Regions from separate parts of the Actinomadura sp. NTSP31 genome, predicted to be linked through region 1. Evidence: riboswitches for the same ligand, from Rfam matches in the RefSeq annotation. Region 1 holds a riboswitch; each other region holds the start of a gene.
The links. Region 1 has a riboswitch for cyclic di-AMP ahead of ACA514_RS15565 (NlpC/P60 family protein). Riboswitches for the same ligand answer to the same signal wherever they lie in the genome.

Region 1 (3,201 bases):
CCTACTCCGTGTACTCGGCGTACTCGCCGTACCCGACGCGCTCGTCGATGACGAGGGTGTCGGCGAAGCGGTCGTGCAGCGCCTGGTGCAGCGGCTGGTCCCAGATGGCCCAGAGGTAGGCCATCAGGGCACCCGCCCAGACCAGCACCATCCCGTAGGCGAAGTACTGCCACACCATCACGGCCAGCACGAGGAAGAAGAAGACGCCGATCTGGTAGGCGACGTGGGTGATGGCGGCCCGCCACACGGCCTGCGTCGTCGTCAGCGGGTTCCCGGCGGGACGGGCCTGGACGACACCGATGCCCAAGAAGCGCTTGCCGAGTGTCCGGCCCCACATGGACAGCTGTACGGCCTCGTAAATGAACGGCAATACCGACAGGACCGCGAACAGCGTGAAGATGATGGGCCAGTTCCAGATGCCGCCCTCGTCCTCCGTCTTGCTGCCGGGCTTGCCCAGCCCGAACGCGCCGATCGTGATGGGAAGGACGAGCGCGAACCCGAAGACCGCGACGAGCGCGTTGTCGATGAGCCGGGCCCCCGCGCGCCGCATGATGGGCGCCAGCGGCATGTCCCCGCCGGAGGCGCCGCCGTACTGGTCGTAGGCCGGCTGCTCATAGGACTCGTACGACGGCTGCTGCCACTGGTCCTGCTGCGGGTTCTGCCACTGCTGCTGGTGGGACGGAGGCTGCTGCTGTTGCTGCCACTGCTGCGCGGGCGGTTGGGCCTGCCCCTGCCGCTCGGGCTGCTGCCATTGCGGGGAACCCTGGTACGGGGGCGGCGGTCCGTACGAACCCTGCCCCTGCGGCGGCTGGTAGGGCCGCCCGCGGTTGGGGGAATCACTCATCTGGGTCAGTCCTCCAGGCGAAGCAACATCCGGGTGTTTCCCAACGTATTGGGCTTGACCCTGTCGAGGTCCAAGAACTCTGCAACGCCTTCGTCGTAGGAGCGGAGGAGTTCCTCGTACACCTCTGGCGCCACCGGAGTACCGAGGATCTGCTGGAAACCATGGCGCGCGAAGAACTCCACTTCGAAGGTAAGACAGAACACCCGCCGGACGCCGAGTTCCCGCGCGGTCTCCAGGAGCCGCGCGACGATGCGGTGCCCGATCCCGCGGCCGCCGTACCCCTTGTCGACGGCGACCGAGCGGACCTCCGCCAGGTCCTCCCACATCACGTGGAGGGCCCCGCACGCCACGATGGGGCCGGCCTCCCCGGGGCCCGCGCCCTCGACGTCCTCGGCGACCCAGTACTCCTGGACGTCCTCGTACAGCTTCACCGTGGACTTCTTGAGCAGGCGTCGCCCCGACCCGGCGTACAGATCGACCAGCCTGCGGATCCCCTGAACGTCGGCGGTACGGGCACGCCTGATCACGACTTCCACAAACAGGCGAGGTTACCGAACACCCCGCCCGTTCCCTGCCACCGGCGGCCGTGCCGGACCCACCGCACCGCACTGGCCCCAGATTTCCCGCCGGCCCGCCAAGGGCCGTCAAACCCGGCGTTAACCCCGCGCACCGTCCGCCACGACCTGCGAATTCGCATGTTCTGGTTGGCATCCCCTGGCGGTTCCGTTAGTGTCCCGCTCTGACGTCGGCCTTCCGTGAAACGGAGGCCGCACCGCCGAGTCCACGGGCCGCAGCCGGCGCCCCGAGGAGCCGGGGACCCACTTTCGGAGCGTTCGGGGGACCGCCCCCGCCGATGCCGTCTGGGGTGAATCCGCAGCCGCGTGGACCCATATCCGCGCGCGGTAGCGGACGGGCTGCTCCGGCCCGAACCCGTCAGCTAACTCGGTAGGCGGACAAGGAGAGGAGATTTGGTGCGGACGGCTCGTTTCCGCGTCCGGGCGCTCACGATCGCCGGCGCGCTCACCGCCCTTTCCATCACACCCCACGTGGTGGCCCCCCATTCGTTCCCCATCGCGCACGCGGACCCCGACCCGTCGGCCAAGGAGCTGAAGGACCAGGCGGTCAAGCTCGCGGACCAGCTGGAGCAGCTCACCGAGCAGTACAACGGCCTGAAGGTGAAGCTGCAGCAGTCGCAGCGGGCGGCGAAGGTCGCCGCCACCAACGCCACGCGCCAGCAGAAGTCCCTGGAGGGCCTGCGCGAGAAGGTCGGCGCCCTGGCCGCCACCAGCTACATGCAGGGCGGCACCGACCCCACGGTCTCGTTCATCTCCGCCCAGGACCCGCAGGCCGTTCTGGACCAGGCCGCGACGCTCAACTACTTCGCCACCCAGGACAGCACCCAGGTCCTCGGCCTCATGCAGGCGATGCAGTCCGCCCAGCGCGCGCGCAAGTCCGCGGAGGAGCGCACCCAGCAGGTGACGCAGCTGAAGACGCAGCTCACCGAGCAGAAGAAGAAGGTCACCTCCGCCTACGAGAAGGTCCGCGGCAAGGCCGTCAAGAAGGACCCGGCCCTGCTGGCGAAGCTGCCCGTCATCGGCGACGGCAAGGCCGCGCAGGCGCTGCGGTACGCGATGGCCAAGCTCGGCAGCCCGTACGTCTGGGGCGCGGCGGGCCCGACCACGTTCGACTGCTCGGGCCTGACGATGTGGGCCTACAAGCAGGTCGGCATCAACCTGCCGCACTACACCGGCAGCCAGTGGAACGCCGGGACCCACGTCTCGGAGAGCCAGATGAGGCCGGGCGACCTGATCTTCTTCTACTCCGACCTGCACCACATGGGGATGTACGTCGGCGGCGGCAAGATGATCCACGCTCCCCATACCGGCGACGTGGTCCGCATAGCGTCCCTGTCCGGCCGCCCCATAGCCGGCGTAGTCCGAGTCGCGTAACCCCCCGCCAACAACCGCGACCCCGCAGGACCGCAACGGAAACGCGTCCTAACCCGAGCCCGGGCGGACCTGAGCGTTGCGATCGCATGCGAAGCCAGATTCGAGCTTGCGAGAATCTGATCGCGCAGCGAGCCCCCAGGGCGAGTCGGAGCGATGCTGCGATCGCCGCTTTGCCCGCCGAAGGGAGGCCCCCCAGGGCCGACCGCCAAGGGCAAAGCAATGAACTCGTCCCGCGGCGGCGCTTCTGCCAGGGACCTACCTGTCAGGGGTTCGGCGCCGCCGCTGCGGGGTCGGACGAGTTCGCATCGCTGGACTTGCTTCCGGTCGGGCTGGTTTCCGGGTGACGCCCGCCGTCCCCTGACGGGCGTCGTCGAGTCGCGCTACTAGATGAGCTGCCTGCGGGCCGCC
Region 2 (3,201 bases), on a different contig from region 1:
CCACCAGCGGCGCGTGCAGCTCGCACCCCCTGTCCGGGAGGTACTCGGCCGCGGCGAGCGCTCCGGCCTGGTCGCCCTCCTTGATCAGGTAGGCGGCGATCGCGGGCAGCGGGTTCGCGGCCTCGAACACCACCGGGTCCAGCCCGGCCAGGTAGCCGGCGGCCAGATCCAGGAACCGGGCCCGGTAGACCGGGTCGCGGTCGCGCAGCTCGCGCAGGTAGAGCAGCAGGTCGTGATTGACGAACTTGACGTCCTTGGCGTGCTTCAGCCCGTCCGCGCCGCGCAGCTCGAACAGCATGTCGATGCGCCGGTGGATCTCCAGCCGGTCGGCGAAGTTGTGCAGCTCGTCCCGCCGGTTGGAGATCGTCGGCATCACCGTCCGGTCTCGGACCAGCCAGTTGTAGACCCGGTGCGGGATCAGGGCCGTGCGTCGCGCCGCCAAGTAGGCCTCGGCGCTGAACAGCAAATCCTCGTAGTGCAGCCGCTCGACGAACCGGAGCGCGCCGTCCTCCAGGAAGTCCCGCCGGTAGAGCTTGTTGGTCGACAGCGTGTCGTAGAGCAGGTCGGGGTTCTCCTCCAGCGACCCGTACACCGTGCTCCGCTGGTACAGCCACGGATACCAGGGTCGGACCCGGTCCTTGGCGTTCTCGGGCAGGTCCAGGAAGACCCGGTCGCAGCGCCCGGAGACCAGGTCCGCGCCGCTCTCCTGCGCGGCCGAGAGCAGGTTGAGGCAGGCGTGCGGGTCGAGCAGGTCGTCGCTGTCGAGGAACATCACGTACCGGCCGTCCGAGCGTTCGACGCCGACGTTGCGCGGCCGGCCGCAGCCCCCGGAGTTGACCGGCAGGTGCACCGCCCGGACCCGGCCGGGGTGCGCGGCGGCGAGCCGGTCGGCGGCCTCCCCGGTGGCGTCGGTGCTCGCGTCGTCGACGACCACGGTCTCGACGCCGCCCAGCGACTGCGCCAGCGACGAGGCGACCGCCCGCGGCAGCCGCCGGGCGTCGTTGTAGGCGATCACCACCACGCTGACATCCGGGCGCACCCGCATGGGCCATCCCCTTCCGCTCCTCGGCGTGCAGGGATTCCTTTCCCGCAAGGAGGCGTCAAGGGCCAACTCTGATCAAAAGCTGTCAATGCTTAGCATTACCCGACAGGACCCGGCAGATCACCCGGGAACGCCAAAGGCGCCCGGCCGGAACCGGGCGCCTTCTTTCCGCACGAAACGATCTTTTCCGCGCGGTGGCGACGATCAGGACTTGGCGTAGTCCGGGTATCCGTAGCCGACGACTTCGGACTTGTCGCGGACCTTCTCCTGGACGGCATTGCCGGTGTTGCCCTCGACCGTGCTGATCGTCCCGTTGCCGTTGTCCTTGACGACGAGGCCGACGTGGTCGATGCCGTCGATCCCGCCGCGGGACCCGTTCTGCCAGTCGAAGAACACGACCGCGCCCGGGCGGGCCTTCGTGCCCCACTTGCCCTCGTCCTTGAACCAACTGGCGTGCTGGACGGTGTAGGCGTCCCAGCCCATGTTCCGCACGCCGGTCTGCGCGCTGAGCCAGGAGACGAACATGTCGCACCACTCGGCGCCCTTGTAGTCGCCGACGCTGCCGCCGTCGCGCCGGGCGGTCACCGCGGCGTGCGGGGTGGAGGCGTACCAGTCCGCGTACTTGGTGGACCCGTTCCGGCCCTCCTCCACGCCGACCTGCGACTTCGCCAGCTTGATCACGGTCGACGCGGCGACCGTGCCCGCCTTGCGCGCCGAGCGCCCGGACTCGGACCGCTCGGACTTGACGTGCTCGGACCTGCCGGCGACCGCCCCCTCGCGGCTGACCGCGGCGGCGGCCTGCGCGGGGGTCTCGGCGGACGCGGTGTCCCCGCTCAGGGGGTTGAAGATCGCGAGCCCGACCGCCCCGGCCATCACACCCGCCACGGCGACGCCCACGGCCCGGTCCTCGGGGCTCATGCGGGCGAGCGCGGCGCGGGGGGCGGCGCCGTTCAGGCGCAGCGCGCTCAGTCGGGGGGCGATGTTCTCGAAAAGACGATCGAAACGACCGGTCATGCAGGGAATCTCCTTGTCTCCCATGACGCCTACCGGGTTAGCTGACGGATTCGGGCATGGAAGAGCCCTACGGCGCGTACTGACGGACGCGCCGATTCACCCCTGGAACCTTGGGTCCCCGGCTCCGTCCGGTCGGGTGGACCTGGACGGACTCGGCCTCGCACCGCGGAACGCGGTGCCGGATATTCGGATGTATCTCAGCGACTGATCTCGAGGAGGGCGCGCATCGTGTGGCGCGCGTCGCGTGCGGAGCCCGCTCCGCGACCCTCGGCCGCGCATGGAAGCGGCCGGCGTGCAACGCATGGAACGCGCTGCGTGATTCGGGAAAGAAGGTACCAATGCTCAGCGGAAAAGCAAACCAGGAGCAAAAGGATCTTTTGCCTGGTCAGCACCCCTCCGCGAGATGATCGAGCACCCCCGGGCGCGCGGTCTCTGCGATCTTTCTCCGGGGCGCCGGAAACCCTTATGGGAAGGGCGATGCCGATAACCGCCGCGAGCGCCCGAAAAGGTAAAATGATCAAATGGCGCCGGGCGGACTCGGTCGCCCGGACCCGGACCGGCGCGCGTCGCAGATCACACCGGCCCCGCCTTCCCGAGCCGGTGTGCTGTGCATCACCCCCGGCCGCCGGCCGGCCCCGACCAGGGGGATGGTCACTCCACGTGCAGGGCGAACATCGTGGTGTCGTCGGCCGCCCGGTCGTGCTCCATCCGCGCGAGCACCTCGTCCAGCGCCAGCTCCGGCCCCGCCGAGGAATCCCGCAGAATGCCGGTGAGCCGCGCTATCCGCTCGTCCAGATCGGCGTCGCGGCGCTCGACCAGGCCGTCGGTGTAAAGGAAGATCAGATCCCCCGGCCGCAGTTCCGTGGAGATCGTCTTGTACTCCCAGTCCGGCAGGGCGCCGAGCAGCGGGTCGCGATGGACCTCCAGCGGCTCGGCGTGGCCGTCCCGCACCAGGATCGGCGGCAGGTGCCCGGCGCACGTCCATTCCATGACGTGCCGGTCCGGCCGGTAATGCCCCACGAGGGCGGTGCCCGTCGCCGGCGGGTCCATGCTGCCGACCAGCTCGTTCAGCCAGCCCACCAGCCGCCCCGCCGGCTCGCCCGTGCACGACAGGCCCAGCAGCCCGTTGCGGCTGCGCGCCATGG
Region 3 (3,201 bases), on a different contig from region 1:
AGCATCGTTGCGGCCTCCAACCGCGCCAGGGTGGCGGCCAGGGGTTTGCGGGGTGGGCGGCCGGCAGCGCCGCACAACCCCACCAGCCGCTCGGTGCCCGCGACCTGCTCGGTGAGGCGGGATCGGGAACGCCGACGTGCAGCGCCAGCAGCCGCCCCAGCATCTCGCGTGCCTCGGCTGGGCGCAGCACGTCCAGATCCAGCAGCCGACCGCCCAGCCCGGGCAGCGCGTGCTGGGACGTCACCACCACCGGAAGCAGCTCGGTGACGCCGCTGTCGGTGACGAGTTCGGGGTTCAAGTTCCTGACGGCGCGACCCGGGACGCGAAAAGGGCGGCATCCCGAGTGGGATGCCGCCCTTTTCGTTCATTCGTTACCCGAGGGGCTTGGGGGTGCCCTTCTTGCCGGCGCCGTGGCCCCAGGACAGGACCTGGTACTTGACGCCCTTGAGGTGGCCGACCGAGGTGCCGGTGTCGTACTTGCTGCTCGGCTTGTGGCCGTCGACCAGGTGACGGAAGGTGTAGGTGTCCAGGTCGAGCATGACACCGCGGTGCGAGGGCTCGCCGGGGCCGCGGTCGCCGACAAAGCCGGTGACGCTGCGGCCGTTGTAGGTGACCTTGACCTTGGTGTTCATGGGCCAGCTGGGGCTGGCGAACAGGCCCTTTTGCATCGGCTTGCCGCTGGCGGGGGCGCCGGTGTCACCGTTCACACCCGAGCCGTCGTCCCAGAAGTAGGACGCGGTGGTGCTGCCCGACAGCACGCCGCGGGTCTTGGTCGCGGCCTTGCCGGCGGTGTGGCCGGTGGTGTGGCCGGTGGTGTGGTGCCCGGTCGCCTGCTGGGAGGTGGTGTGGTGCGCCATCGGCTGGTCCGCCGGGGCGCCGTGGGCGCTCTCGACCGCCACGCCCGCGACCAGCAGGCCCGCCAGGGCGGTACCGGTCAGGGCGGACAGGGCGGTGTCGATGGCTCGCTGCTGCATGTGCATCCTTCGCTCGGTGGTCCAGGCACCGGGGGGTCACGCCGCTCAGGGCATGAGGAGTCACACCGTTCGGGCGTGACGGGGTCCGGTGCGCGGCACGCGGTCGTGATCGCGCGGGGGGAGGAAGGGGGGAAGCACCACTGGACGGTGCGGGAAGAAAGGGGGAGGGCGGGGGGCCGTGGTGCGGCCCCGCCGGGGTTACCGGTATTCGGGGTAGCCGTAGCCGGCGACGGTGGAGGTGTCGCGGACCTTTTCCTTGACGGCGTTGCCGGTGTTGCCCTCGATGGTGTTGATGGTGCCGTCGTGGTTGTCCTTCACCACGATGCCGACGTGGTCGATGCCCTTGATGCCGCCGCCGTTCCAGGCGAAGAACACCACGGCGCCGGGCTTGGCGGTCTGCCCGAAGCGGCCGGTCTTTTTGAACCACTGGGCGTGGCTGACGGTGTAGGCGTCAGCGCCCATGCCCTTGGCGCCGGTGTTCTGGCCCAGCCAGGACACGAACATGTCGCACCAGGACTGGCCCTTGTAGACCGAGGCGCTCTTGGCACCGATCCGGTGGGCGTTGAGCTGACCCAGCGAGGAATCGACGTACCAGTCGTTGAACTTGCTGTTACCCGAGGCGTCCTCGTGCGTCCCGACCTGGGTACGCGCCAGCTTGATCACGTCCTGCGCCGAAGCACCGGCCTTACCGCTGCTGGCACCGGCCGCAGCGCCCTCGGCGCCCTTGGTGTCGGCCTTGGAGACGGCGGCGACGTGCACGGTGTTCGCGGGCTGCGCGGGCTTGGTGTCGGCGTGCGCCGCCGGGGTGAGGGAGGCGATGCCGAACGCGCCGGCCACAGACAGCACGGCGCCGGCGGCGACACGGGTGCCGATGCGCTTGGTCAGATCGAAGGTGGGAGCGGTCATGAGAAGGGTTCTCCTGAGGTTCTTCCAGTCCGCCTACCGGGTTAGCTGTCGGGTTCGGGCGTGGAAGTGGCCCTACCGTCACCCCGCGCATGCGGGGGTGCGGATTCACCCCGGTGTTTCGGTGGGTCCCCGGCTCCGCGTGGCCTTTGAAGATCGGCGCTGTGTGCGGACTCGGCGGCGGACGTGCCTTGATCGGCCGTCCTGATGATCAGGGACTCGATGCGCCCTTCGTCAGATCGAAGCGGGCGCCCCGGACGGGCTTCCCCGTCGGTCACACATCCACAACAGGTTCAACCCACCCCATATTTCGTCAAGCCCACCCCAAACCACAGGCCCACCAGCAAAGACAACCCAAAACCCCCACCACGCGGGGGCTCACGGCCAGTCCGCCGGCACCAAAAAAAGTTCGGATGATCTCGCGCCTGGAGGGATGCGGGGCCTCCGGCGGGTCAATCCGGGGGGCCGTATCGCCCGGTACGCCGGTCGTCGTGGTGGTAGGTGGACCACTGCGGGCCCGCGGCTTTACCTGCGGTTGCCCACGCAAACAGGTAACCCTCGCGGGTGGAGACAACAAGATCGGTTTTACCATCGCCGTCCAGATCCCCCGCGGACGGGGACCAGATCGTCCAGCCGCCGGTGAACAGCGGGAACCCGGCGGCCTGCCCGGACCCTCCGAAGGCGTGCAAAGTGGATGTGTCGCCGCCGCCGACGACCTCGGCGCGGCCGTCGCCGGTGACGTCCACGATGATCGGCGAGCCGAGGAAGGCCAGGCCCGTGCGGCGCTGCGGGAAGCCTGGCACGGGCAGGGCCGTGGCGGCGTCGTAGCCGCGCTGGTAGTTGCCGATCGGCTGCCCGCTGCCGGGGAACAGCAGCGCGGCGACCAGGGACGCGGCCCCCGATCCGCCCTCGGTGTAGCCCAGCCGGTTCAGCGGCCCGAACCGGCCGAAGGCCCCGGAGGTGGTGAAGGAGAGCGGGACGTCGGCGGGCAGATGGCCGCCGAGCACGGCGGACGGGTCCAGGGCGGGGTTGGCGAGCGGGCCGAAGTCGCGCAGGATCTTGCCGGTGCCGGAGATCAGGTAGGTGGGGCCGAACGACGGACCCGTGGCCACTTCGTCCTTGCCGTCGCCGTCCACGTCGGCCGTCACGGGCTGGTTGACGCCCTCGGTGATGAACTCCTGGGCGCTCCCGTAGAAGGTCATGACCGATGACAGCCGGACGGGCCAGCCCGGCACGGGCGTCCCGTCCGCGTGGAAGGCGAAGGCGTAGTTGGCGCCGTAGAACTGCTCTCCGCCGCCCTTGCTGTCCGACAGCTGGGAGCGGA
Region 4 (3,201 bases), on a different contig from region 1:
GCTGCCGGGCGGCAAGGTGGACCCGGGCGAGTCCGACGAGGACGCCGTGGTCCGCGAGTGCCACGAGGAGCTCGCGATCAAGATCCGCCCGCTCCGCCGCGTCGGCGGCGACTGGCGGCTGAGCGAGCGCGCCCTGCTGCGCGTCTGGACCGCCGAGATCGTCGAGGGCGAGCCGCAGGCCCTGGAGCATCTGGCCCTGCGCTGGCTCGCCCGCGACGATCTGTACGACGTGGCCTGGCTCCCCGGCGACCGCCCCGTCATCGCCGAACTGGAACCCGACCTGCGCTGAGGCGGCGGCTCCCTAGGAGATCCGGTTCGCGCCCGCGTAGTCGGACCGGGTGGACAGTTTGGAGATCTTCACCACATCGCCGGTCTGCGGGGCCTGCAGGAACTTGCCGTCGCCGACGTAGATGCCCATGTGGTGCAGGTTGCTGCCGAAGTACACCAGGTCGCCGGCGCGCAGCGAGCCGCGGGAGACCTTGCTGCCGAGCTGGTACAGGTCGCCGGTGTAGTGCGGCAGGCCCGACTTGCCGACCTGGGCGTAGGCCCAGACGACGAGGCCGGAGCAGTCGAAGGAGCTCGGGCCGGCGGCGCCCCAGACGTAGGGGCTGCCGAGCTTGGTGAGGGCCTTGCGGGCCATCTTCGCGGGCAGGTCCGAGCCCTTGATCGTGGCGGTGAGGCCGGACTTGGGGTCGGTGGTGTGGGTGGTGGTCAGCTTGTCGAGGCGCTTCACGACCTCGTCCACCTTGGCCTTGGCGGCCTTGCGCGCCGTCTGCACCTTGGCCTGGGCCTGCTTGACCTGCTCGGTGCGGTCCTGCGCGGCGCGCTGGGCGGCCTCGGCCTGGTCGACCTGCTTCTGCAGGGCGAGGACGGTGGTGGCCTGGTTCTGCTGGAGGTAGGCGGAGTCGGACAGGCTGTCGGCGCTGCCGCCGGAGCTGAAGATCGCGTCGGGCCCGCCGCTCATGTAGTTGGCGGCGGCCAGCTGGGCGAGCCGCTGCCGGGCGGGCGCGGTCTGCTTGACCAGCTGCTGCGCGTACTTGGCGGCGGCCTGCTCGGCCTTGACGGCGTGGCCGAGGTCGACGCGCGTCTTGTTGTACTGCTCGGTGAGCGTCTCCGCCTCGTCGTTCAGCTCTTTCAGGCTCTGCTTCAGGCCCTTCTCCGTGGTGGGGAGGGGACTGGGCGTGCCGGTGGCCGACGGTGCGGCGGCGGGGCCGAAGGGGGTCGCGGCGTGCGCGGCGACGGGCGCGGTGGCGCCGAGGCCGGCGACCAGCAGCACGCCGGCTGCCGCGGCGGGCGCGATGCGCCGCCGGGAACGGGGGTCCGGTGCCAAGCCGGTGTTCTCCTCTCCTTGCTCGCCTACCGGGTTAGCTGACGGGTTCGGGCCAGGAGTCGCCCTACGACGTGCGTCGATTCACCCCAGGGGGATGGGTCCCCGGTTCGTCCGCGGGTGGGTGCCGCGGTGGATTCGGCGGTCCGGCCGCAGCCCCGGGGGGTGGGGCTCCGGACGACCGGATCTCGGGAAGATTACAAAGGATGGGCAAAGATGGCCAATCGGGGCCGCTGGGAGCGACGGGACGGGCGGCTCGGAGCGGGTTGCGCCGTGCGGCAAGTAGAATGAAGGCAGCCGCGCGTCTGCGGCGACTCCCGAACTCTCACGCAAGGCGAGCCCGCATGCCCATCTCCACGCGCGACGACCTCCGGAACGTCGCGATCGTCGCCCATGTCGACCACGGCAAGACGACGCTGGTCGACGCCATGCTCTGGCAGTCAGGTGCCTTCCGCGAGAACCAGGACGTCGACGACCGCGTCATGGACTCCAACGACCTGGAGCGCGAGAAGGGCATCACCATTCTCGCCAAGAACACCGCCGTCCGGCACAACGGCATGACCATCAACATCATCGACACGCCCGGCCACGCCGACTTCGGCGGCGAGGTCGAGCGCGGCCTGTCCATGGTGGACGGCGTCGTCCTGCTGGTGGACGCCAGCGAGGGCCCGCTGCCGCAGACCCGGTTCGTGCTGCGCAAGGCCCTGGAGGCCAAGCTGCCGGTGATCCTGGTGGTGAACAAGACCGACCGTCCCGACGCCCGCATCGACGAGGTCGTGGACGAGACGTACGAGCTGTTCATGGACCTCGACGCCACCGAGGAGCAGATCGACTTCCCGATCGTGTACGCCTCGGGCCGGGCCGGGCGCGCGTCGCTGGCCAAGCCCGCCGACGGCGGCATGCCCGACAGCGAGGACCTGGAGCCGCTGTTCTCGGTGATCACCGAGACGATCCCGGCGCCGTCCTACGACCCGGACGCGCCGCTGCAGGCGCACGTGACGAACCTGGACGCCTCCAGCTACCTCGGCCGGATCGCGCTGTGCCGGGTGCACGCCGGGACGATCAAGAAGGGCCAGCAGGTCGCCTGGTGCCGGCACGACGGCAGCATCGAGAAGGTGCGGATCACCGAGCTGCTGATGACGGAGGCGCTGGCCCGCAAGCCCGCCGACGAGGCGGGGCCGGGCGACATCATCGCGATCGCCGGCATCCCGGAGATCATGATCGGCGACACCATCGCCGACGCGGAGGACCCGCGCCCGCTGCCGCTGATCACGGTGGACGAGCCGGCGATCTCCATGACGATCGGCACCAACACCGGCCCGCTGGCGGGCCGCGAGAAGGGCACCAAGGTCACCGCCCGGATGGTGAAGGACCGGCTCGACCGGGAGCTGGTCGGCAACGTGTCGATCAAGGTGCTGCCGACCGAGCGCCCGGACACCTGGGAGGTGCAGGGCCGCGGTGAGCTGGCCCTCGCGATCCTGGTGGAGAACATGCGCCGGGAGGGCTACGAGCTGACCGTCGGCAAGCCGCAGGTGGTCGCCAAGGAGATCGGCGGGAAGAAGCACGAGCCGGTCGAGCGGCTCACCGTCGACATCCCCGAGGAGCACCTCGGCGCGGTGACGCAGCTCATGGCGGTCCGCAAGGGCCGCATGGAGCACATGACCAACCACGGCACCGGCTGGATCCGGATGGAGTTCCTGGTCCCGGCGCGCGGCCTGATCGGGTTCCGCACCGAGTTCATGACCGAGACGCGCGGCACCGGCATGGCGCACCACGTGTTCGAGTCCTACGAGCCGTGGTTCGGCGAGCTGCGCACCCGGCCGTCCGGCTCGCTGGTCGCCGACCGGTCCGGCGCCGCGACCGCGTACGCGATC

Region 2: linked by a shared signal. The riboswitch ahead of ACA514_RS17545 (CHAP domain-containing protein) and the one ahead of ACA514_RS15565 (NlpC/P60 family protein) in region 1 are both predicted to bind cyclic di-AMP.
Region 3: linked by a shared signal. The riboswitch ahead of ACA514_RS21790 (CHAP domain-containing protein) and the one ahead of ACA514_RS15565 (NlpC/P60 family protein) in region 1 are both predicted to bind cyclic di-AMP.
Region 4: linked by a shared signal. The riboswitch ahead of ACA514_RS28980 (NlpC/P60 family protein) and the one ahead of ACA514_RS15565 (NlpC/P60 family protein) in region 1 are both predicted to bind cyclic di-AMP.

Annotation. Positions count from the first base shown of each region.
Region 1 is NZ_JBGNUT010000008.1:61,565-64,765, reverse strand. Features, by position in the region: gene ACA514_RS15575 (RDD family protein) at 2-844, opposite strand; gene ACA514_RS15570 (amino-acid N-acetyltransferase) at 850-1,380, opposite strand; cyclic di-AMP (ydaO/yuaA leader) riboswitch at 1,621-1,812, shown strand; gene ACA514_RS15565 (NlpC/P60 family protein) at 1,816-2,793, shown strand; gene ACA514_RS15560 (LuxR C-terminal-related transcriptional regulator) at 3,177-3,201, opposite strand, start outside.
Region 2 is NZ_JBGNUT010000009.1:139,065-142,265, forward strand. Features, by position in the region: gene ACA514_RS17540 (CDP-glycerol glycerophosphotransferase family protein) at 1-1,045, opposite strand, end outside; gene ACA514_RS17545 (CHAP domain-containing protein) at 1,247-2,056, opposite strand; cyclic di-AMP (ydaO/yuaA leader) riboswitch at 2,067-2,224, opposite strand; gene ACA514_RS17550 (PP2C family protein-serine/threonine phosphatase) at 2,708-3,201, opposite strand, start outside.
Region 3 is NZ_JBGNUT010000012.1:185,134-188,334, forward strand. Features, by position in the region: gene ACA514_RS21780 (hypothetical protein) at 1-20, opposite strand, end outside; gene ACA514_RS21785 (hypothetical protein) at 372-974, opposite strand; gene ACA514_RS21790 (CHAP domain-containing protein) at 1,173-1,880, opposite strand; cyclic di-AMP (ydaO/yuaA leader) riboswitch at 1,897-2,049, opposite strand; gene ACA514_RS21795 (FG-GAP-like repeat-containing protein) at 2,330-3,201, opposite strand, start outside.
Region 4 is NZ_JBGNUT010000019.1:20,686-23,886, forward strand. Features, by position in the region: gene ACA514_RS28975 ((deoxy)nucleoside triphosphate pyrophosphohydrolase) at 1-289, shown strand, start outside; gene ACA514_RS28980 (NlpC/P60 family protein) at 302-1,330, opposite strand; cyclic di-AMP (ydaO/yuaA leader) riboswitch at 1,338-1,464, opposite strand; gene typA (translational GTPase TypA) at 1,672-3,201, shown strand, end outside.